One region of the Streptomyces sp. NBC_00005 genome, then DNA from elsewhere that is predicted to be linked to it. Evidence: riboswitches for the same ligand, from Rfam matches in the RefSeq annotation. Region 1 holds a riboswitch; each other region holds the start of a gene.

Region 1 (7,748 bases):
CCTCCAGCAGGGCCTCGCCGACGAACTCCAGCTCGTCCTGGCCCCCCTCTTCGTGGGTGAGGCGGACGCGCCCCGCCTCTTCGGCCCCGGCGGCTACCAGGGCGGCCGTCTGCGCCTGACGGAGACCCGGCGGATCGAGGACGTCGTCCTCATGCGCTACGAGCCCACCGCCCCCGGCACCGGCCCGCTCGCCTCCGCTGCCGACCACCACTGGCTGGCCCTCGCCTGCGAGCTGGCCACCCTGTGCCCGCCCTCCCGCACGGCCTTCAGCGTGGGCGCGGTGATTGTCGCCGCCGACGGCACCGAGCTCGCCCGCGGCCACTCGCGCGAGGGCGACGACCCGGTCGTGCACGCCGAGGAGGCGGCCCTCGCCAAGCTCGACCCGGCCGACCCGAGGCTGGCGGCGGCGACGGTGTACAGCAGCCTGGAGCCCTGTGCCCACCGCGCGTCCCGGCCCAAGCCGTGCGCCCGGCTCATCCTCGACGCGGGGGTACGCCGGGTGGTCACGGCCTGGCGGGAGCCGGACACGTTCGTGACGGGGGCGGACGGGAGCGGGCTGCTCGCGGCGCAGGGGGTCGAGGTGTTCGTACTGCCGGAGTTCGAGGAGCGGGCGAAGGCGCCGAACCGTCACCTGCCGGCCTGACTTCGACGCGGGCGAGGCGCCGGTGAGATGCAGCTGAACGGGGGCGGACGGGGGCGGATCCACACCGTGGTGCTGGTGGTCCCGCGGATGGCGTATGCTTGAGACACAACGACGCGGGGTGGAGCAGCTCGGTAGCTCGCTGGGCTCATAACCCAGAGGTCGCAGGTTCAAATCCTGTCCCCGCTACTCAAGGCTCAGGGCCGGAATCCAGTCACTGGATTCCGGCCCTGAGTGTTTTGCGGTTCTTCGGTCATCCGGTCGGCCCACACCGCTCGCCGACCGCCCCCTCTCCGGGAAATCTGTGGGGTGTGGAGCAGGAGGGGCCGATCTCGTACGCGCGCACCTTCGTCCGCATGCTCCCGGCCCTGCTGCTCGCCGGCGGCGCGTGCTACGACTACCTCACCCCGTCGGAGTTCACCGCGGCCCCCTTCTTCACCGCCGCGCCGCTGGTCGCCGCCCCGCTCTACTCGCGGCGCGGGACGATCCTCATGGGCATCGCGACGATCCTCGTCGTCATCGCGATCCACATCAGGCTCGGCGTCGTCTTCGACGTCGACGCGGTCACCGAGCTGGCGACCGTCGTGACGGTCTCCGTCCTGGCCGTCCTCATCAACCTCCTCGTCCGTCGCGGCCGCGAGGAGCTCGCCTCGCAGCGCGAGATCGCCGAGGCCGCCCAGCGTGCCGTCCTGCCCGAACCGGCCGAGCGGATCGGGGGGTTCGCGATCGCGGCCCGCTACGAGGCGGCGCAGGCGGGCGCGTTCATCGGCGGCGACCTGTACGCGGTGCAGGACACCCCGCACGGGGTACGGCTGGTCGTGGGCGACGTGCGCGGGAAGGGGATGGGGGCCGTGGCCGCGGTCGCCGTCGTGATCGGGGCCTTCCGCGAGGCCGCCGAGCAGGAGGCCACCCTTGAGGCGGTCGCCCAGCGGCTGGAGCGGGCGCTCGCGCGCGAGGGCACCCGGCGCGCGGGGCTCGAGGCGGTCGAGGGGTTCGCCACCGCCATACTCGCCGAACTCCCGCACGGGGACGGGACGGTGCGGATCGTGAACCGGGGTCATCCCTCGCCGCTGCTGCTGTACCCGGACGGCACCGTGCGCACCCTGCAGGCCCGGGAGCCCGCACTGCCGCTCGGCCTGGGCGAGTTGGGGTCCTGGCCGGACCGCGCCGAGGAGAGCGAGTTCCGCAGCGGGGCCACGCTGCTGCTGTACACCGACGGGCTGTCCGAGGCGCGGGACGCGCACGGGAGGTTCTTCGACCCCGCGGACCGGCTCGCCGGCCGGGTGTTCCACGACCCCGCCGTGCTGCTCGCCACCCTCGCGCAGGAGGTGCGCCGGCACACCGGGAACGCCACGACGGACGACATGGCGCTGCTCGCCGTCCGCCGGCCCCGGTCGTCCGCTGCGGTTTCCGACCCGATGTGACCGGGCGTGATCGGGCGATGCCCCTCCGCATAACAACTGACATACCGTCAGCACCTGTGGGGATCCCGGGACATGGTCAACTCGCCCGTTTTTCGCCGCTCATGGCCCGTAAGTCCTGGCCAGAAAGGTTAATGATCAAGTGGAACACCTTGGAATCGGCACCCCGCGTCTATTAACGTTCGATAACGCAGCGCGGTCGTCCCAGCCGTCACAAGAGTCGGCTCCGTGCGCACGCGCCGAATCCCGCAAGGGAACCGGGGAACCACCACCCTGGGGTGAATCGCGCTGATACCGCCGTGGACACACGGCAGGTATACGCGCGTAGGAGACCTTCCTGCTCCGAACCCGTCAGCTAACCCGGTAGGCGAGAAGGAAGGAAAGGAGTACGCCTACGTGGCGTCCAACCCGCCTGCCCCAGAAGCCCCGTTCGTCCCGGGCCGGCGCAGCACAGAGACCTTCGCTTACGGCAGCTACGGCACCGACGAGGGTCCGTGGGAGGAGTGGAATCCCACCGAGGACTCCCTCCGGCCCGCGCGTGGCAAGCATCGCGTGGCCAAGCAGCGTGGCGGGGGACTCGCCCGCAGCTCCACGGTTCTGGGCGTCGGTGTCATAGCCGCCGTCGGCGCGGGCGGCATGGCCAGCGCCAACACCGGCAAGCCGCCGGTGTCGATCTCCATGCCCGATCTGCCCTCCGTGGGTTCGGTGTTCGGCGACTCCCCGGACGCCCCCAAGGGCTCCGCGACCGCGCTCAGCACGGTCGGCGTGACCACCGAGGACACCACGCAGGGCGCCAGGGACGCCGGTGAGGCGCTGCGCGACCGCATCATGGCGCAGGCCGAGAGCCAGCAGGTCCAGGTCGACGGCAAGAGCCAGGCGGCCACCGAGGCGGCCCTCGCCAAGCAGGTCGACGACGCGGCCGCCAAGGCGGAGAAGGCTGCCGCGGCCAAGGCCGAGGCGGCCAAGGAGAAGGCGGAGGCGGAGGCCAAGAAGGCGGCCGAGGCCGCGCGCCTGGCCGAGCTGGCCAAGCAGTTCAAGCTGCCGGTCGTGTCGTACACGATCACCGGCACCTTCGGACAGGCCGGCTCCATGTGGTCCTCCGGCTACCACACGGGCCTCGACTTCGCCGCCCCCACGGGCACGCTCATCAAGGCCATCCACAGCGGCACCGTCAAGGAGGCCGGCTGGGCGGGATCGTACGGCTACCGCACGATCATCACCCTCGACGACGGCACGGAGCTGTGGTTCTGCCACCAGTCGTCGATCAGCGTGAGCGTGGGCCAGAAGGTCAGCACGGGCGATGTGATCGGGCGGGTCGGCGCCACCGGCAACGTGACCGGGCCGCACCTGCACCTCGAGGTCCACCCGGGCGGCCAGGCCACCGGCATCGACCCGATGACGTGGCTGCGCAGCAAGGGTCTCAACCCCTAGGGCCCTTCTGATGGATCTCCGCGGCGTCGCGACGCCCGGCACGCACGCTCACCGCACGGCGCGAAGGGCCAGGTGGCTCCGCCACATGACCCTCCACGCCGCACGCCGATCGCACGCACCGAACGCCGCTCCTTCTTCCACGGAGATCCATCAGAAGGGCCCTAGCGTCCGGCTTCGTCCAGCGTTTACGTGATCTTTGCGGCGGCTGTGGAATGGGACACTCCACAGCCGCCGTTGACGTGAAGCATGACTTCTCCCTCTCTTCGCAAGCTCGGCTCCTCCGGCCTCGAGGTCTTCCCGCTCTCCCTGGGCGGCAACGTCTTCGGCTGGACCGCAGACGAGGCCACGTCCTTCGCCGTGCTCGACGCCTACGCGGCCGCGGGCGGCAACTTCCTCGACACCGCTGACTCCTACTCGGCGTGGGTCGACGGCAACCAGGGCGGCGAGTCCGAGACGATCATCGGCAAGTGGGTCCGGGCGCGCGGCAACCGCGACGACGTCGTGATCGCGACCAAGGTCAGCCAGCACCCCGGGTTCCCGGGCCTGACGGCCGCCAACATCAAGGCCGCCGCGGACGCCTCCCTGCGCCGCCTCGGCACCGACCACATCGACCTCTACTACACGCACTTCGACAAGCCGGAGGTGCCGGTCGAGGAGATCATCGGCGCGCTGGACGAGCTGGTGAAGGCGGGCAAGGTGCGGCACATCGCCGCGTCCAACATCTCGCCCGAGCGGCTGCGCGCATCCCTGGAGTTCTCCGACCGCGAGGGCCTGGCCAAGTACGTGGCCCTGCAGCCCCACTACAACCTGGTCGTGCGCGACCAGTACGAGGGCGAGCTCCAGGACCTGGCCGATCGCTACGGCCTGGCCGCCGTCCCGTACTTCGCGCTCGCCTCCGGATTCCTCACCGGCAAGTACCGGCCCGGTACCACGGTCGACAGCCCGCGGGCGGCCGGTGCCGCCAAGCACCTGGAGTCCGAGCGGGGGCAGCGGGTGCTGACCGCCCTCGACGAGATCGCCCAGGCCCACGACGCCCCCGTGGCCACGGTCGCCCTGGCCTGGCTCGCGGCCCGGCCGACGGTCGCCGCGCCGATCGCGTCCGCGCGGACGGTGGAGCAGCTGCCGGCGCTGGTGGGGGTGGGGGAGCTGACGCTCACCGAGGCGGAGATCGGGCGTCTGACGGTGGCGTCGGCCTGAGTTCCTCGAGGTCCTGAGCCCCCGAGGTCCTGATCGCCTCGCGTCGTGCGGGTGCCGCGTCCTACGACCGGTACGGGTTGTACGCGGGATTCGGCATCGCCGGGTACCCGTACGCCCCGTACACCGGCCAGGGCGGGGCGGCCACGGGCACCGGCGGCGCCGTGGCCCGCGCCGCGTAGTCCAGTGCCGGGCGCGCCACCTCGCGGCGCCGCCACAGCTCGTGCAGCAACTCCCGTTCCCTGACGACGAAGTCGGCGCCGGCGCGGCCGCGGCTGCCTCGGTGCCGCAGGAACGCCAGGGAGGTCGCGTACGCCTCGTACTGCGTGACCGTGCGGGCCGCGGGCTTGCCGAAGTGGTGGGCGGCGTATTCGCGGGCGAGCCGGCGGGCCCGCATCGAGCCGAGGGCGTAGGGCTCGGCGGGGGTGAGCCAGCCGGCGACGGCGTAGGCGGGCAGTTCCTCGCGCACGGTGCGCAGTTCGCGCTGGCGGGTCCAGATGACCAGCCAGGTCAGCAGGCCGAACGCGGGGACCATGAAGGTGGCGTAGACGGCGAAGAAGCCGTACTCGCCGAACGTCGACGAGCTGTTCCAGAGCGCGTGCATGCTCATCGCGAGCAGCAGGCCGGAGAGCGGGATCAGGACGCGCCGCAGGTGCTGGCGGTCCGCCGAGAGCGCGGCGATGCCGAAGCCGATGCCGGTCAGGACGGTGAAGAGGGGGTGTGCGAACGGGGACATGATCACGCGCACGAAGAACGTCGCCGCGGTGACGGAGGCGATGCCGCGGTCGCCGGTGAGCTGGTCGGTGCCGAAGGCGGTGCCCAGGTAGAGGATGTTCTCGGTGAAAGCGAAGCCGGTGGCGGTGACGCCGGCTATGACGACGCCGTCGACGATCCCGGTGAAGTCCCGTCTGCGGAAGAGGAAGACGAGCAGGACGGCGGCGGCCTTCGCGGACTCCTCGACGATGGGCGCTATGACGGTGGCGCCGAGGGTGTCGGCGCTGGACGGATCGGCTGTAGCCGTCGCTATCCACTTCGTGGCGAAGCTGTTGGCGACGATCGCTATCAGCGCCGCCGCACAGGCCCCCCAGGCGAAGGCGAACAGCAGGTTGCGCCAGGGGCCGGGGGCGACGCGGTCGAGCCAGCGGAAGGCGGCTATGAGGAGCGGGACGGGCAGGACGGCGAGCCCGAGCCCGACCAGGAACCCCTCGGTGCCGGTCTGTTGGCGTACGAGGGCCAGGATGACGAGCCCCGAGAGTGCGAGCAGGGTGCTGAGCGCGCCGTACCGCACCCATCTGCGCTGCCACCAGTGAGCGTGCCTGAGCGCACCGCCGGCCGGGCCGCCGGGGTGCGGCGGATGCATCGGGTACGGAGGACAGGTGGCCACGGCATTGACCCTAACGAGGGAGGGCGCCGCCCGCGACGGTGTATCGCGCTGCCCGCGGGAGACTTCAGGCGCCGGTGGGGGGCTGGTTGTGATGCTGTACGCGACGGAAGAGCAGGTCGTTCACGACATGTCCTTTGTCCAGTCCCTGGCCCTCGAAACGGGTCAGCGGCCGGAAGTCGGGACGGGGCGCGAAACCACCGTCGGGCTGGGTGTTCTCGAACTCCGGATGCGCGGTCAGCACCTCGAGCATCTGTTCGGCGTACGGCTCCCAGTCGGTCGCGCAGTGCACGATGCCGCCGGGTCTGATCCGGGCCGCGGCGAGGTCCAGGAACTCCGGCTGGATGAGGCGCCGCTTGTGGTGCCGCTTCTTCGGCCAGGGGTCGGGGAAGTAGACGCGCAGCCCGTCCAGCGAGTCCGGGGTGAGCATCTCGCGCAGCAGGATGATCGCGTCCCCGTTGGCCACGCGGATGTTGGACAGCCCGTGGTGGTCGGCGAGGTTGAGCAGATTGCCCTGCCCCGGGGTGTGCACGTCCACGGCCAGGACGTTCGTCCGGGCGTCCGCGGCGGCCATCTGCGCGGTGGCCTCGCCCATCCCGAACCCGATCTCGAGCACGACGCGGTCGGTGTTCCCGAACAGCTCGGTGAGATCGATCGTCCGCTGTCCGTCGATGTCCAGCCCCCACTTGGGCCACAGCCGCTGCAGTGCGTCCGCCTGGCCGGCGGTCACCCGGCTGCGGCGGGGCTGGAAGCTCCGGATCCGCCGCTCGAAGTGCGACCCGGCGGGATCGGCCTTCGGCCCGTCGGGGAACCGGGGCTCACCCTTGGCCCGGGTGTGCCGGACGGGGACACCGGGGGCGTGCGGCGTGTGCTCGCCGGGGGCCGGTGCGGGGTCGGCGGGCCGGGGGGATTCGGGGGTATGGAGGGAGTCAGACACAGTGGGACCGATTTTAGGGGGACCGTGACATCACGGGCCCGTCCGGTAGCGGTGAGGGAGACGGTTCAGGCCGAGTCCAGCACGGCCAACGCTCTGCGCGCGACCTCCCGGCCGATCGGCAGGGAAGCCGTCGCCGCAGGTGAGGGTGCGTTCAGCACATGCACCGCACGGGCGCCCTCCTTGATCAGGAAGTCGTCCACCAGCGAGCCGTCGCGCAGCACGGCCTGGGCCCGCACGCCCGCCGCCGCGCGCACCAGGTCGTCCTTCTCCACCGCCGGCAACAGCCTGCGCACCGCCCCCGTGAACGCCCCCTTGGACACGGACCGGCGCAGCTCGCCCGCGCCGTACAGCCAGTGCTGCCCGGCCATCCGCCAGGTGCCGGGCCACGTCAGCGTCCGCGCCACCTCGCGCGGCCGTACGACCCCCCAGCCGTACCCTTCCCGGGCCAGCGCCGGCACCGCGTTGGGGCCGATGTGCACGCCGCCGTCGATTCCGCGCGTGAGGTGCACGCCGAGGAACGGGAACGCCGGGTCCGGCACCGGATACACCAGCCCCCGCACCAGCTCGGGCCGCGCCAGCGTGTAGTACTCCCCGCGGAACGGCACGATCCGCATCCCGGGGTCGTCCCCGGTCAGCCGCGCCACCTCGTCGCAGTACAGCCCGGCGCAGTTCACCAGCACGCGCGCGCGGACGATGTCACCGCTCACGGTCTGCACGGCGACCCCGAGCTCCGGGCGCCGGTCG
Region 2 (7,748 bases), 3.4 Mb from region 1:
GCGGCGGCGGCGACCGCGGCGGTCGTCACCGTCTTGCCGACCTCCGTGCCCGTGCCCGTGATCACCAGGATCGGCATGCTCATCCCTCCCGCGCCGCCGCGCACACCGCGCGGGCGATCCGTGCCAGGTCCGCGTCCCCGGTGACGTAGGGCGGCATCGTGTAGATCAGGTCGCGGAACGGCCGCAGCCACACGCCCTCGCGTACGGCGGCCTCCGTGGCGGCCTTCATGTCCACGGCATGGTCGAGTTGTACGACTCCGATGGCGCCGAGGACGCGTACGTCCCGCACGCCCGGGATCTCCCGTGCGGGCGCCAGCCCGTCCCGCAGCCCCGCCTCGATCCGCTTGACCTCCCCGAGCCAGTCCTGGCCGAGCAGCAGCTCGATCGAGGCGCAGGCGACGGACGCTGCAAGGGGGTTGCCCATGAAGGTCGGGCCGTGCGCCAGGACCGGTACCTCGCCCTGCGAAATCCCGTCGGCCACCTTCGAGGTGCACAGCGTCGCCGCCATCGTCAGGTAGCCGCCGGTCAGCGCCTTGCCCACGCACATCACGTCCGGCGTCACAGCCGCGTGCTCCGCCGCGAACAGCGCGCCCGTACGCCCGAACCCGGTCGCGATCTCGTCGAACACCAGCAGCACGTCATGCGCGTCGCACGCCTCGCGCAGCACCCGCAGATAGGCGGGCGAGTGGAACCGCATCCCGCCCGCGCCCTGCACCACCGGCTCGACGATCACCGCGGCCAGTTCACCGGCGTGCCGCTCGATCGCCGAGCGCAGCTGCTCCGCGTACGACTCCTCGTACTCGACCGGAGGCGGGTCCACGAACACCTGGCGGGGCAGGACCCCGGTCCACAGGTCGTGCATCCCGCCCTCGGGGTCGCAGACCGACATGGGCTGCCAGGTGTCGCCGTGGTAGCCGCCGCGCCAGGTCAGCAGCCGCTGCTTCGCACTCCGGCCCAGCGAACGCCAGTACTGCAGGCACATCTTGACCGCGACCTCGACCGACACCGAACCGGAGTCGGCGAGGAAGACATGCTCCAGGCCGTCGGGCGACATGTCGACAAGGTGCTTCGCCAGGCGCACGGCGGGCTCGTGCGTGAGCCCGCCGAACATCACGTGACTCATCCGGCCGAGCTGCTCGCGGGCGGCCTCGTTGAGCACCGGGTGGTTGTAGCCGTGGATGGCCGACCACCAGGACGACATGCCGTCGACCAGCTCGCCCGAGCCGTCCGCCATCCGCAGCCGCACTCCGCTCGCCGACTCGACGACGAGCGGTTCGACCCGGCCGGGCATGGGCCCGTACGGATGCCAGACGTGCCGCCGGTCGAGCTCCAGCAGCTCGGAGACGGGCAGGTCAGGCATTGGGCGCGAGGTCCGTTCCGGCACCGCGACGGCGTACGGCGACCAGGTCGGTACGGGCGTCGTTGGCCGCGGGCGCGGCGGCGGAACCACAGACACCGCCCCCCTCGTGCGACCCGCATCCGCCACCCTCGTGGGACCCGCACCCGGCACTCTCGTGGGATCCGCAACCCGCGCTCTCGTGCGAGCCGCAGCCGCCCCCGGCCGTCGCCCGGTGCTCCGGCAGCGTCACCTGGCCGGTGCCCTCCACCTCGAACCCGGCGTCCGCGATCATCTCCAGGTCGGCCTTGCCGGCCTGGCCCTCGGTGGTCAGGTAGTCGCCAAGGAAGATCGAGTTGGCGAGGTGCAGCGCAAGGGGCTGCATCGTGCGCAGATGGACCTCGCGGCCGCCCGCGATCCGCACCTCGACGTCCGGGCAGACGAACCGCACCATCGCCAGGATCCGCAGGCACCGCTGCGGGGTGAGGTTCCACTCCTTGGCCAGCGGGGTGCCCTCGACCGGGATCAGGAAGTTCACCGGCACCGAGTCCGGGTCCAGCTCGCGCAGCGAGTAGACGACGTCGACCAGGTCCTCGTCGCTCTCGCCCATGCCCGCGATCAGGCCGGAGCAGGCGGACAGCCCGGCCGCGTGCGCCTTCTGCACGGTGTCCACCCGATCGGCGTACGTGTGCGTGGTCGTGATGTCCCCGTACGTCCCCTCGGACGTGTTCAGGTTGTGGTTGTAGGCGTCCGCGCCCGCCTCGCGCAGCCGCTCCGCCTGGCCGTCCGAGAGCAGACCGAGACAGGCGCACACCTCGACGCCCTCGTTCTGGTCCTTGATCGCCTTGATGGTGCCCGCGACCCGGTCCACGTCACGGTCCGTCGGCCCGCGCCCGGACGCCACCAGGCACACCCGCTTGGCGCCTCCCGCCAACCCGGCCGCCGCGGCCTGCGAGGCCTCGTCGGGCTTGAGCCAGGTGTACTTCAGGATGCCGGTGGTGGAGCCGAGCCGCTGGGAGCAGTACGAACAGTCCTCGGGACACAGCCCGGACTTCAGGTTGACGAGGTAGTTGAGCTTCACCCGTCGGCCGAACCAGTGCCGGCGCACCTTCCCGGCCGCGGCCACCACATCGAGCACGTCGTCGTCGGAAGTGGCGAGGACGGCCAGAGCTTCCTCGCGGGTCGGCAGCTCGCGCCGAAGCCCCTTGTCCACCAGCGTGTTCAGCAGGTCCATGAGGCCCGATCCTGTCTTACGGAAGCGCTCCCGGCCAAGGAGAGATTGAACAACAGAGGCACTTCGTCGTGTGGGTATTGCCACATCATGGGGTGTGGCCCGTCCGGCTAGTGTCTGTCCACTGCCTACAAAAGCCCCGGAGGAGCCATGGCGTTCGGCTGGATCGACGAGCAGGCGGAGCTGCGCCGCCGCGCCGGACTCGTACGGACCCTGCGGCCGCGCCCGGCACACTCCCCGCTCCTGGACCTCGCGAGCAACGACTACCTGGGTCTGGCCCACCATCCCGCCGTCGCCGAGGGCGCGGCGGTGGCCGCGCGGACCTGGGGCGGCGGCTCGACCGGATCCCGGCTCGTCACCGGCACGACGGAACTCCACACCGAGCTGGAGCGCGAGCTGGCCGACTTCTGCGGCTTCGAGGCGGCACTCGTCTTCTCGTCGGGTTACGCGGCCAATCTCGCCGCGGTCACCACGCTCGCCCCGCACGGCTCGCTGATCGTCTCGGACGCGGGCAACCACGCCTCGCTGATCGACGGCTGCAGGCTGGCCCGCGGCACCACACAGGTCGTCGGACACACCGACCCGGAGGGCGTGCGCAAGGCGCTGCGGACCCACGAGGGCACGGCGGTCGTCGTGTCCGACACGGTCTTCTCGGTCGACGGCGACGCCGCCCCGCTGGCCGAACTGGCCGCCGCCTGCCGCGAGCGCGGCGCGGGACTGCTCGTCGACGACGCCCACGGCCTCGGCGTCCTCGGTGACGGCGGCCGCGGCGCCGCGCACGCCGCGGGACTCGCGGGCGCCGACGATCTCGTCGTGACGGTCACGCTGTCCAAGTCGCTCGGCAGCCAGGGCGGAGCCGTCCTCGGCCCCGCGCGGGTCATCGACCACCTCGTCAACGCGGCCCGTACGTTCATCTTCGACACGGGCCTTGCCCCCGCCGCGGCAGGGGCGGCCCTGGCGGCCCTACGACTGCTGCGCCGCGAGCCGGAGCGTGCGGCACGCGCGCGTGCGGTGGCCGCCGAGCTGCACGCACGCCTGACCGCCGCGGGTCACGAGGCGGTACGTCCGGACGCCGCGGTGGTCTCCGTGCGCGCGCCGTCCCCGGAACAGGCCGTGCAGTGGGCGGCCGACTGCCGTACGGCAGGCCTCGCCGTGGGCTGTTTCCGTCCTCCCTCCGTGCCCGACGGCATCTCACGGCTGAGGCTGACCGCCCGCGCGGATCTCTCCGAGACACAGATCGAACGCGCTGTGGATGTGATCGGCGAGACGCGACCATGAGTCGGCGTGACACGGCCGTGTACCGCACGATGCGGAACTGATCAGGCCTTGAACGCGGCGGTGAAGTGCGTCCAGCTCTCCGGGGAGACGAGCAGGGCGGGGCCGGCCGTGTCCTTGGAGTCGCGCACGGCGAGCAGCCCGGCCCATGGACCGGAGCGCGGCAGTGCCGTCTCGACGCAGTTGTTCGCACCCGTGCTGTAACTGCTGCGCAGCCACCGCACGCCGTGCAGATCGGTACTTGAAGATACGTTCCGAGGCAGTGCAGACATGGTGCCTCCTTACGCGCCGTCACCTATCCCGGCGATGTAATCCAACGAGTCCTCGGGCGAAAGGGCGTGGAACTGAAGGGCGTTGAAGGCCTCCGTATAGGCCTGGAGGTCTTCTTTCCGTTCGAGGTAGAGGCTACTCGTCAAGTGGTCGAGAACAACCACGTCCAGATCAGAAGTGCTCGAAAACGAGAAGATTACGAAAGGCCCGGTGACGCCGACATGCGCACCGGCAGCGAACGGCAGTACCTGAAGCCGCACTTGAGGCAAGTGCGCCGTGTCGAGGAGCCGTTGGAGCTGGTGCGCCATGACGTCGGGGCCGCCGATCTCCCGGCGCAGCACCGCCTCGTCCAGCACCGCGCTCAGCTCCAGCGGCGGATCCGAACGCAGTACGTCCTGCCTGGCCAGCCGCACTTCGACCAGGGCGTCGAGCCGCTCGTCGTCCAGCCCGCCGGCCGCTGCCCGGGTCACCGCACGTGCGTAGTCGGGTGTCTGCAGGAGACCGGGTACGACGGACGTCTCCAGCGTGCTCATCGCGCTCGCCTGGGACTCCAGACTGATGAAGTCCCGGTAGGTCGGCGGCAGTACGCCGCGATAGGCGTGCCACCAGTGATGCCGTCCGCCTCCCTCGTCGGAACCCGCCAACACCAGTACCAGCTCCCGGAGTTGGGCGTCGGAGACGGCGTAGGCGTCCAGGAGTAACCGCACATCGGCCGGTTTCACCCCGCTGGCGCCCGTCTCGATCCGGCTCACCTTCGACTGGTGCCAGCCCACGAGCCGGGCCGCCTCACCACTGGTGAGCCCCACACTCGTGCGCAACGCACGCAGTTCGGCGCCCAGCTTCCGGCGGCGCACCACGGGACCGTGCTGCATGCGCTTCTCCTTACTCCTTCCGGGCCACCCAAATACGGTCTCCCGTCGCAGAGTTCACCGCTTTGAGCGACAGATATATGCATATCTTGGTGGATCGCCACCCGTGACCGGTGCGCTAATGGCACTCTGGCGACGAAGCACCAGTCCGGGACCGTACTCGAACCATCCGCTCCGTGTCGGACTCCGGTCCCGTGGGAAAGGGACGACCGCGCCATGGCAGACCATCTGGAAGCATCCGTCACTCTGCCGAGCGAACCCGCCTCGGTCGCCGCGGCCCGCGGTTACGTGGTCACAACTCTGGCCGAATGGGGGCTGCCCGCGGACACGGAAACGGCCGACACCATCCGGCTCATCGTCTCAGAACTCGCCACCAATGCCGTACAGCACACCTTCGGGCAGTCACCCACCTTCACGGTGGACATCGAGCTGCGCCGTGACGAACAGCTGCGCATCGGTGTGACCGACAGTCACCCCCGCTTCCCGAAACGGCTGCCGGCCGCCGTCCAGCAGGACAACGGCCGAGGCATGGTGATCATCCGCTGGCTGGCAGCCGAGTGCGGCGGCAGACTCCGGGTGCGGCCCACCCGGGAGGGCGGCAAGACGGTCTCCATCGAACTGCCGTGGACCGTGCAGGCGGAGCCCGTGACGGCAGCGGGGCAGCAGGAGCCGTAGAAGGGGCCGACGGAGGGGCGCAGAGGGGCAGCACCCCGTCCGGGTGCCTGGCCCGGGTCGGGACCCGCGAGGGCGACGGCCTGTCAGGTCGCCGCCGCCCTCACGGGAGAGTCAGCTGACCCGGCCGTACCAGACGCTCTTGGTCCAGATCTTCTGGAGCTTCACGACGTCCCCGGTCTTCGGGGCGTGCCAGATCTTCCCCTTCCCGGCGTAGATGCCCACGTGGTAGACGCTGGAGCCCGAGTGGAAGAACACGAGGTCTCCGGCCTTGCGGCTCTTCGACGAGATGTGGTGGGTCTTGTTGTACTGCTGGGCCGCCGTGCGGGGCAGTTTCTTGCCCGCCTTCTTGAACGAGTACAGCGTGAGCCCGGAGCAGTCGAACCGGCGCGGTCCTGTGGCGCCCCACTTGTACGGGGAGCCTTTTTTGGAGGCCGCGATCTGAAGTGCCTTCGTCGCTGACGTGGCGGCCGCGGCGTCGGAAGCGACGCCCGGGACCACGATGGAGCCGCCCACGGCGGCGATGGTCAGAGCCGAGGCCGTACCGGCCCGGGCCATCAGCGACGGGACACGATTGAGCGCAGTCATGCGCAACCCTTCGTCAGCCGCCTGTGAAGGATGACCTGTCGGATTCGGGCTGGCGAAGTTGCCCGGCCGCTGCTGCGGCTTCACCCCAAGGGCTGCTCGACCCGGCCATGGCGTGACCGTTCCGGCGACCCGTCGTGCTTGGGTCCTCCACTCCTGCCGATCCACTCCTGTCGACCGGTCATCCGGGCGGCGGCAGGACTCGGCGTCCGCCCGGATCGCCCCGCCGTTGTGGCGGGGTCTTGTCGTCAGACAGGGATCTTGGCTCACGGATGTCCGAATTTCCCAACGGAACCGGGGGTTTGTGTTGTTACTCACCACTCACCCGTTCGGGTGGACACCCCCGTGTTCGAACGGGCGTTGAGGCCCCCGAGGAGGCTCGGACCTGCGGCGGAACACCTCATTCCGCCCTCGGACCACGCGCGTTGCGCAACCCTGACGGTCGCGAAAAAGGAGCCGCGTCTACTCCAAAAGGCGGTACATCATTTGGTCCGTTTGAACGCCGGTCCGGACGCTTCGCCGCCGGGGGAGGCGTCCGGACCCGTCGCCGGTACGTCAACTGTCGGACTGCGGCGGCACGGTGACCCGGGCCGTGCGCCGCTCCCCGTCCAGGACCCGCAGGGCCCGCCCCAGCGTCGGGGCGTGCACCTCGGTCTCGCCCCGCTGGTGCATCAGCGCCAGGGCGTCGCGCAGCTCGGCCGCCTTGCTCACCAGCGCCTGCGCGGCGCGCAGCCCGCGGTACGTGTCCCCGTGGTGCGCCGGGTTGATGCGGCCGAGCAGGTCGACCACGTCGAGATAACGGTCGATCAACTCGCCCTCGGCGCGCGTCAGTGCGGGCAGCGGCGGAAGTTCGGGTGGGAGCACCGGCCGCTCACCGCCCGGTGGGCGGGGCGAGGGTGGCCCTGCGGCTGGGGATGATCCGGTCCACCAGCCCGTAGTCGACCGCTCCTTGGGCGTCCAGGATCTTGTCCCGCTCGATGTCCGCGCTCACTTGCTCCGGGCTGCGCCCCGTGTGCCGTACGAGCATCTCCTCGAGCCGGGTCCGCATCCGGCCCAACTCCTCGGCCTGGATGGCCAGATCGCTCGCCTGCCCCTGCACCGGCTCGGCCAGCGCCGGCTGATGGATCACCACGCGCGCGCCCGGCAGCGCGAACCGCTTGCCCGGCGTGCCCGCCCCCAGCAGCACCGCGGCGGACGAACCGGCCTGGCCCAGGCAGATCGTCTCCACGTCGCAGCTGACGAACTGCAAGGTGTCGTAGAGCGCCGACATGGCGGTGAACGAGCCGCCGGGGGAGTTGATGTAGAGCGAGATGTCCCGGTCGGGGTCCTGGTACTCGAGGTGCATGAACTGCGCCATCACGTCGTTCGCCGAGGTGTCGTCGATCTGCGTCCCGAGGAAGACGATCCGCTCCTCCAGCAGCTTCGAGTACGGATCCATCGTCCTGCTGCCGAAGCTCGTGCGTTCGGTGAACTCGGGCAGGACGTAGCGGGCGGACGGTCGGGTCATCGG
Region 3 (7,748 bases), 2.5 Mb from region 1:
GCGCGCGCGTTCTTCCGCACGTACTACGCGCCCAACAACGCGGTTCTGTCGGTCGTGGGTGACATCGACCCGGAGCAGACGCTCGCCTGGGTCGAGAGGTACTTCGGGTCCATCGCCTCGCACGACGGCAAGCCCGCCCCCCGCGACGGCTCGCTGCCCGAGGTCATCGGCGGGCAGCTGCGCGAGGTCGTCGAGGAGGAGGTCCCGGCGCGCGCCCTGATGGCCGCCTACCGGCTGCCGCACGACGGCACGCGCGAGGCGGACGCCGCCGACCTGGCGCTCACCGTCCTCGGCGGCGGCGAGTCCTCCCGTCTCTACAACCGGCTCGTACGGCGCGACCGTACGGCCGTCGCGGCCGGGTTCGGCCTGCTGCGGCTGGCCGGAGCGCCCTCCCTGGGCTGGCTGGACGTGAAGACCTCCGGTGACGTCGAGGTGCCGGTCATCGAGACCGCCATCGACGAGGAGCTCGCCCGGTTCGCCGAGAAGGGTCCCACCGCCGAGGAAATGGAGCGCGCCCAGGCCCAGTTGGAGCGCGAGTGGCTGGACCGGCTCGGCACCGTCGCGGGCCGCGCCGACGAACTGTGCCGGTACGCCGTCCTGTTCGGCGACCCGCAGCTCGCCCTGACGGCCGTCCAGCGCGTCCTGGAGGTGACCCCCGAGGAGGTCAAGGAGGTCGCCAAGGCCCGCCTGCGCCCCGACAACCGCGCGGTGCTCGTCTACGAGCCCGTCTCGGGAGAGCCCGCGGAGGACGCGGATCCCCCGGAAGACCCCGAGGCGGAGGCCACGATCGAAGCCCGCGACGAGAACGAGGAGGCGGCCAAGTGACCGAGCTCGCCACGATGCAGTTCCACCCGCAGCCCCAGGCGGGCGAGGCCAGGCCCTGGGCCTTCCCGGCCCCGGAGCGCGGTGCGCTCGGCAACGGCCTGACCGTCCTGCGCTGCCACCGCCCCGGCCAGCAGGTCGTCGCCGTCGAGGTGCTCCTGGACGCGCCCCTGGAGGCCGAGCCGGCCGCCGTCGAAGGCGTCGCCACGATCATGGCGCGCGCCTTCTCGGAGGGCACCGACAAGCACTCCGCCGAGGAGTTCGCGGCCGAGCTGGAGCGGGCCGGCGCCACCCTCGACGCGCACGCCGACCACCCGGGCGTCCGCCTCAGCCTCGAAGTCCCGGCCTCCCGCCTCGCCAAGGCGCTCGGCCTGCTCGCCGACGCGCTCAGGGCGCCGGCGTTCGCCGACAGCGAGGTCGAGCGGCTCGTCCGCAACCGCCTGGACGAGATCCCGCACGAGCTGGCCAACCCGTCCCGCCGCGCCGCCAAGGAGCTCTCCAAGGAGCTGTTCCCGGCGAACTCGCGTATGTCGCGCCCGCGTCAGGGCACCGAGGAGACGGTCGAGAAGATCGACGCCGCGGCCGTACGCGCGTACTACGACCGGCACGTCAGGCCCGCCACGGCCACCGCGGTCGTCGTCGGCGACCTCACCGGCATCGACCTGGACGAGCTGCTCGGGGACACCCTGGGCGCGTGGACGGGCTCCAAGGCCGAGCCCCGTCCTGTGCCTCCGGTGACGGCAGACGACACCGGGCGCGTGATCGTCGTGGACCGTCCCGGCGCCGTCCAGACGCAGTTGCTCATCGGCCGCGTCGGCCCCGACCGGCACGACCGCGTGTGGCCCGCGCAGGTGCTCGGCACGTACTGCCTGGGCGGCACGCTCACCTCCCGTCTGGACCGCGTCCTGCGTGAGGAAAAGGGCTACACCTACGGTGTGCGCGCGTTCGGCCAGGTACTCAGGTCCGCCCCGGACGGCTCCGGTGCCGCGATGCTCGCGATCAGCGGCTCCGTCGACACCCCCAACACGGGACCGGCCCTGCAGGACCTGTGGACCGTGCTGCGCACGCTCGCCGAAGGGGGCCTGACCGACGCCGAGCGCGACGTCGCCGTGCAGAACCTCGTCGGGGTCGCGCCGCTCAAGTACGAGACCGCGGCGGCCGTGGCGAGCACGCTGGCCGACCAGGTCGAGCAGCACCTGCCGGACGACTTCCAGGCGACGCTGTACCAGCAGCTCGCCGCGACCGGCACCGTGGAGGCCACCGCGGCGGCCGTGAGCGCCTTCCCGGTGGACCGCCTGGTGACGGTCCTCGTCGGTGACGCGGCCGCGATCAAGGAGCCCGTCGAGGCCCTCGGGATCGGCGAAGTCACCGTCGTGACGGCCGAGTAGAGGATCGGTCGGCGCACACGCGCGCAGGGGCCCTGGTGACTGATGAGTCACCAGGGCCCCCTAATGTCCGAATTGGGGGAGAGGTTGCCTGTCTGACCTGTGGCATGCGCTACAAAACGCGTGATCCGTTTGGGGATTGAAAGTCGCCCCGCTTAGCGTCGTCCGGGCTGTCCGTCAGGCACCGAGCCGCATCCGCGGCAACCGGACAGCCATCGCCGAGTCCCCGTACGGCGCGAGCCAGGGGAGCCGGGGACCCACGTAGTCCCTGGGGTGAATCGGACGCCCGCGCGCGCAGCGAGGGGGTCCGTAGGAGACCTTCCTGCTCCGAACCCGTCAGCTAACCCGGTAGGCGAGAAGGAAGGAAAGGACCAGCCACTACATGGCGTTCACCCGCGCCACCGGGAAGCACCGTCGTCCCAGCCGGATGCACCGCACCAGCACGCGCGCCGCCGGCGTCGCGGCCCTCGCCACCACCGGTGTCATCGGCACCCTCGCCGCCCCGGCGCTCGCCGCCGAGAGCTCCGTCGAGCAGACCGGCCTCACCCCCGTCATCACCATCGGCGACGCGATCGCCGACAAGATCGACGCCCAGGCCGATGCCCAGAAGCAGGCCGCCGAGGAGGCCGCCCGCAAGAAGGCGGCCGAGGAGGCGGAGCGCAAGAAGGCCGCCGCGAAGGCCAAGGCGGAGCGCGAGGCCAAGGAGCGGGCCGCCCGCGAGGCCGAGCGCAAGCGCCTCAACACCTTCGTCGCGCCGATCTCCAACTCGTATGTCTCGACCGGCTACAAGACCGGTGGCTCCCTCTGGTCCTCCGGCAGCCACACCGGCATCGACTTCCACGCCGCGACCGGCACGACCGTCCACGCGGTCGGCTCCGGCACCGTCGTCGAGACGGGCTGGGGCGGTTCCTACGGCAACCAGGTCGTGATCAAGATGCACGACGGCACGTACACCCAGTACGGCCACCTGTCGTCCATCGGTGTCTCGGTGGGCCAGACGGTCACCCCGGGCCAGCAGATAGCCCTCTCCGGCGCGACCGGCAACGTCACCGGACCGCACCTGCACTTCGAGGCCCGTACGACGCCCGAGTACGGCTCGGACATCGACCCCGTCGCCTACCTGCGCTCGCACGGCGTGAACGTCTGACGACGAACCGCAAGATCCCCTGAGACCCCGGCTCCCGAGCCGGGGTTTTCGGCTTTTCTGGTGCCCCGCTGTCCAAAAAATATCCATGGATTCCGGCCCGCCATCGGAAATTCCGGCTCCGTGCAATAGAGTCACGGAACACACGTCAATCATCGACGTTTCACGGGGATTAAGTCGGAGGTCGGTCATGCGTATTCCGGCGCACTCGGTGTGCACGGCGATCCGGGACGACATCGTCGCCGGTGTCTACGAGCGCGGCAGCCGGCTCACCGAGGAACTCCTCGCGCGCCGCTACGGCGTCTCGCGCGTGCCCGTCCGCGAGGCGCTGCGCACCCTGGAGGCGGAGGGCTTCGTGGTGACCCGGCGGCACGCGGGCGCGTGCGTCGCGGAGCCGACCGAGCAGGAGGCCTCCGACCTGCTGGAGATGCGCATGCTCCTGGAGCCGCTCGGCGCCTCCCGGGCCGCCCAGCGGCGCACCGAGGCCCACCTCAAGGTGCTGCGCGGCCTGGTCAGACTGGGCCAGGAGCGGGCCAGGAGGGGCAACAGCGAGGATCTGCGCTCCCTGGGGGGTTGGTTCCACGAGACGCTCGCCCAGGCCTCCGGCAGCCCCGCCTTGACCTCGATGCTGACCCAGCTGCGCCACAAGATCGCCTGGATGTACGCCGTGGAGGCGCCCGCCAACCCCGTGGAGTCCTGGGCGGAGCACGGCGCGATCGTCGACGCAGTGGCCCGCGGCGACAGCGAGCGCGCGCGTGCCGTCACGACGCTGCACACCGAGCGCTCCAGCGCGGTGCACCGGCTGCGGTTCGCCTCCGGCGGTGATCGCACCGACCGTGTGAGGAACTCGCAACATGCCGTAAACGTGACGGGTCTGCGGCATTAACGTGCGCGCCGTATACAAAGGGAGAAGAATTCGCTGGGGACTATTTCTGCTGCCCGGAATCAGAATTTGTGCTGCCCTGGCGCGGGAAATGCGAAGGGCTCGTCCGGTAATTCGGACGAGCCCTTCTGTGGTGCTTTGAATCAGACAGTCTCGGGAAGTTCCTCGAGACCCTCGGAAACCAGCTTCGCCAGCCGGTCGAGGGCGACGTCCGCGCCCTCGGCGTCGGAGGCGAGGACGATCTCCTCGCCGCCCTGGGCGCCCAGACCGAGGACGGCCAGCATGGAGGCCGCGTTGACGGGGTTGCCGTCGACCTTGGCGATCGTCACCGGGATACCTGCGGCCGTGGTGGCCCGGACGAAGATGGAAGCGGGGCGGGCGTGAAGGCCCTCGGCCCAGCCGACGTTGACGCGGCGCTCAGCCATGTGATGCTGCCCTTCAGAGTCTCAGGGTTGTCTAGACCAGTTTCCCACACGTGAAGCACGTCCGGAGCGGGCTCTTCGTCCCGTCCGGAGTGGGTCGTCGGACCGCGGCCTCGGCCCGACTTCCGTCCTTGTTCTGTTCTCGAGCGGACTGCCGTGTTCTCCACAGACTGCCTCGCGCCCGTGTCGGACGCGAGCCGTACTCTGGGCCCCATGCAGACCTCGCCGGACCGGCATGAGTACCCCGCACACTGGGAGGCCGACGTGGTGCTGCGCGACGGCGGCACCGCGCGCATCCGCCCCATCACCGTTGATGACGCCGAGCGCCTGGTCAGCTTCTACGAGCAGGTGTCGGACGAGTCGAAGTACTACCGCTTCTTCGCGCCCTACCCTCGCCTGTCCGCCAAGGACGTCCACCGCTTCACGCACCACGACTTTGTGGACCGGGTGGGACTCGCGGCCACAGTCGGCGGCGAGTTCATCGCCACCGTACGCTACGACCGCATCGGTACCGATGGCATGCCCGCGTCCGCGCCCGCCGACGAGGCCGAGGTCGCCTTCCTCGTCCAGGACGCCCACCAGGGGCGCGGCGTCGCCTCCGCCCTCCTCGAACACATCGGCGCGGTCGCCCGGGAGCGCGACATCCGCCGCTTCGCCGCCGAGGTGCTGCCCGCCAACACCAAGATGATCAAGGTGTTCATGGACGCGGGGTACACCCAGAAGCGCAGCTTCGAGGACGGCGTCGTACGCCTGGAGTTCGACCTCGAACCCACCGACCGCTCGCTCGCCGTGCAGCGCGCGCGGGAGCAGCGCGCCGAGGGGCGGTCCGTACGGCGGCTGCTCGTGCCCGGCTCCGTCGCCGTCGTCGGCACCGGCCGCACCCCCAAGGGCGTGGGCCGCAGCATCCTCGACAACATCCGCGACGCCGGCTTCACCGGGTCGCTGTACGCCGTGAACAAGGCGTTCCCCGAAGACCTCAAGGAGCTCGACGGCATCCCCGCGTACCGCTCGGTGCGGGACATCGACGGGCCCGTCGACCTCGCGGTCGTCGCCGTGCCGGCCGAGCAGGTCCCCGAGGCCGTCACCGAGTGCGGTGAACACGGCGTGCAGGGACTCGTCGTCGTCTCCGCCGGGTACGCCGAGAGCGGCCCCGAGGGGCGCGAGCGCCAACGCGAACTCGTACGGCACGCGCGCACGTACGGCATGCGGATCATCGGGCCGAACGCCTTCGGGGTCATCAACACGTCCCCCGACGTACGGCTGAACGCCTCCCTCGCCCCCGTGATGCCCCGCCCCGGCCGGATCGGCCTGTTCGCCCAGTCCGGCGCCATCGGCATCGCGCTGCTGTCCCGGCTGCAACGCCGCGGCGGCGGAGTCACAGGGGTCACGGGCGTCTCGACCTTCGTGTCGTCCGGCAACCGCGCGGACGTCTCCGGCAACGACGTCATCCAGTACTGGTACGACGACCCGGACACCGACGTCGTCCTCATGTACCTGGAGTCCATCGGCAACCCGCGCAAGTTCACCCGCCTCGCGCGCCGGACAGCGGCCGCGAAGCCGCTGGTCGTGGTCCAGGGCGCCGGATCCGCCCCGCAGGGGCACGCCGTACGGGCGACGCGGTTGCCGCACGCGACGGTGTCCGCGCTGCTCAGGCAGGCCGGGGTGATCCGGGTGGACACCATCACCGAGCTGGTCGACGCCGGGTTGCTGCTCGCACGGCAGCCGCTGCCGACCGGGCCGCGGGTGGCGATTCTGGGGAACTCCGAGTCGCTGGGGCTCCTGACGTACGACGCGTGTCTGTCCGAGGGGCTCAGGCCGCTGAGGCCGTTGGACCTGACGACGGCGGCTTCGGCCGAGGACTTCCACGCCGCACTGCTGCGGGCGTTGGGGGACGACTCGTGCGACGCGGTGGTGGTGACCGCGATACCGGCGATCGGGGAGGCGACGCCGGGGGACGCGAAGCTGGCGGAGGCGCTGCGGTCGGCGGCCGAGCAGGTTCCGGGCAAGCCGGTGCTCGTCGTGCACGTGGAGCTCGGAGGGCTCGCGGAGGCACTGTCGGCCGCGGCGAGTACCGCACCGCAGCCGGACACCGCGGCCACCGGCACCCGCCGGCTCCGCCCGTCACAGCAACTGCCCCCTCCTGTACGGGCGCAGGAACCCACCCCCGAAGCCTGCTCGCGCCTCATCCCCGCCTACCCCGCCGCCGAGCGCGCCGTCCGCGCCCTTGCCGAGGCCGTGCACTACGCCCAGTGGCGGCGCGAGATCGCCGAGCCCGGCAAGGTGCCCGAGTACGAGGACATCGACGAGAAGGGAGCCGCCGGGCTCATCGACGCGATGCTCGCGCGCGGGCAGGGCCTCACACTCGGCACCGAGGAGACGTGCGAGCTGCTCGGACGGTACGGGATCGCCGTACGCAGGGCGGTCCCCGTCTTCACCCCGGACGACGCCGCACAGGCCGCCGACACCCTGGGCTACCCGGTCGCTCTCAAGGCCACCGCCCCGCACCTGCGGCACCGCGCCGACCTGGGCGGCGTACGGCTGGATCTCGCGGACGAGGAGCAACTGCGGCGCGCGTATGCCGAGTTGACCGAGCTGTTCGGGAAGCCGGAAGAGTTGCGGCCGGTGGTGCAGGCGATGGCACCACGCGGCGTGGACACGGTCGTCCGGGCCGTCATCGACCCGGCGGCCGGGGCCGTCCTGTCGTTCGGGCTCGCGGGAGCCGCCTCCCAGTTGCTCGGCGACATGGCGCACCGGCTGGTCCCGGTCACCGACCGGGAGGCGGGTTCGCTGATCCGGTCGGTCCGGACGGCACCGCTCCTGTTCGGCTGGCGCGGCTCGACCCCGGTCGACACCCCTGCGCTGGAAGAGCTGCTGCTGCGGGTGTCCCGGCTGGTCGACGATCACCCGGAGGTCGTGGCGGTGACCCTGGAGCCGGTTGTCGTCGCACCCCACGGCCTGACCGTCCTCGGCGCCTCCGTCCGGCTGGCCCCGCCACCGGCCCGCGACGACCTCGGCCCGCGCACGCTTCCCGTCTACTGAGACGTGTGGGCGGACAGCCATGACCGGTGCCTCGCAGTCAGTGCACCCCCGTA

What was found. Region 1 has a riboswitch for cyclic di-AMP ahead of OG303_RS26460 (M23 family metallopeptidase). Riboswitches for the same ligand answer to the same signal wherever they lie in the genome.
Region 2: linked by a shared signal. The riboswitch ahead of OG303_RS41965 (C40 family peptidase) and the one ahead of OG303_RS26460 (M23 family metallopeptidase) in region 1 are both predicted to bind cyclic di-AMP.
Region 3: linked by a shared signal. The riboswitch ahead of OG303_RS14845 (M23 family metallopeptidase) and the one ahead of OG303_RS26460 (M23 family metallopeptidase) in region 1 are both predicted to bind cyclic di-AMP.

Annotation. Positions count from the first base shown of each region.
Region 1 is NZ_CP108316.1:5,748,687-5,756,434, forward strand. It holds gene OG303_RS26445 (dihydrofolate reductase family protein) at 1-643, shown strand, start outside; tRNA gene OG303_RS26450 (tRNA-Met) at 756-829, shown strand; gene OG303_RS26455 (PP2C family protein-serine/threonine phosphatase) at 952-2,064, shown strand; cyclic di-AMP (ydaO/yuaA leader) riboswitch at 2,289-2,446, shown strand; gene OG303_RS26460 (M23 family metallopeptidase) at 2,458-3,492, shown strand; gene OG303_RS26465 (aldo/keto reductase) at 3,739-4,689, shown strand; gene OG303_RS26470 (PrsW family intramembrane metalloprotease) at 4,751-6,070, opposite strand; gene trmB (tRNA (guanosine(46)-N7)-methyltransferase TrmB) at 6,135-7,004, opposite strand; gene lhgO (L-2-hydroxyglutarate oxidase) at 7,070-7,748, opposite strand, start outside.
Region 2 is NZ_CP108316.1:9,183,680-9,191,427, forward strand. It holds gene bioD (dethiobiotin synthase) at 1-77, opposite strand, end outside; gene OG303_RS41935 (adenosylmethionine--8-amino-7-oxononanoate transaminase) at 80-1,360, opposite strand; gene bioB (biotin synthase BioB) at 1,353-2,570, opposite strand; gene OG303_RS41945 (8-amino-7-oxononanoate synthase) at 2,718-3,845, shown strand; gene OG303_RS41950 (DUF397 domain-containing protein) at 3,887-4,114, opposite strand; gene OG303_RS41955 (helix-turn-helix domain-containing protein) at 4,124-4,984, opposite strand; gene OG303_RS41960 (ATP-binding protein) at 5,198-5,656, shown strand; gene OG303_RS41965 (C40 family peptidase) at 5,768-6,241, opposite strand; cyclic di-AMP (ydaO/yuaA leader) riboswitch at 6,245-6,456, opposite strand; gene OG303_RS41970 (hypothetical protein) at 6,794-7,102, opposite strand; gene OG303_RS41975 (ATP-dependent Clp protease proteolytic subunit) at 7,110-7,745, opposite strand.
Region 3 is NZ_CP108316.1:3,221,099-3,228,846, reverse strand. It holds gene OG303_RS14855 (M16 family metallopeptidase) at 1-825, shown strand, start outside; gene OG303_RS14850 (M16 family metallopeptidase) at 822-2,210, shown strand; cyclic di-AMP (ydaO/yuaA leader) riboswitch at 2,414-2,576, shown strand; gene OG303_RS14845 (M23 family metallopeptidase) at 2,590-3,354, shown strand; gene OG303_RS14840 (GntR family transcriptional regulator) at 3,542-4,237, shown strand; gene OG303_RS14835 (HPr family phosphocarrier protein) at 4,378-4,659, opposite strand; gene OG303_RS14830 (GNAT family N-acetyltransferase) at 4,870-7,695, shown strand.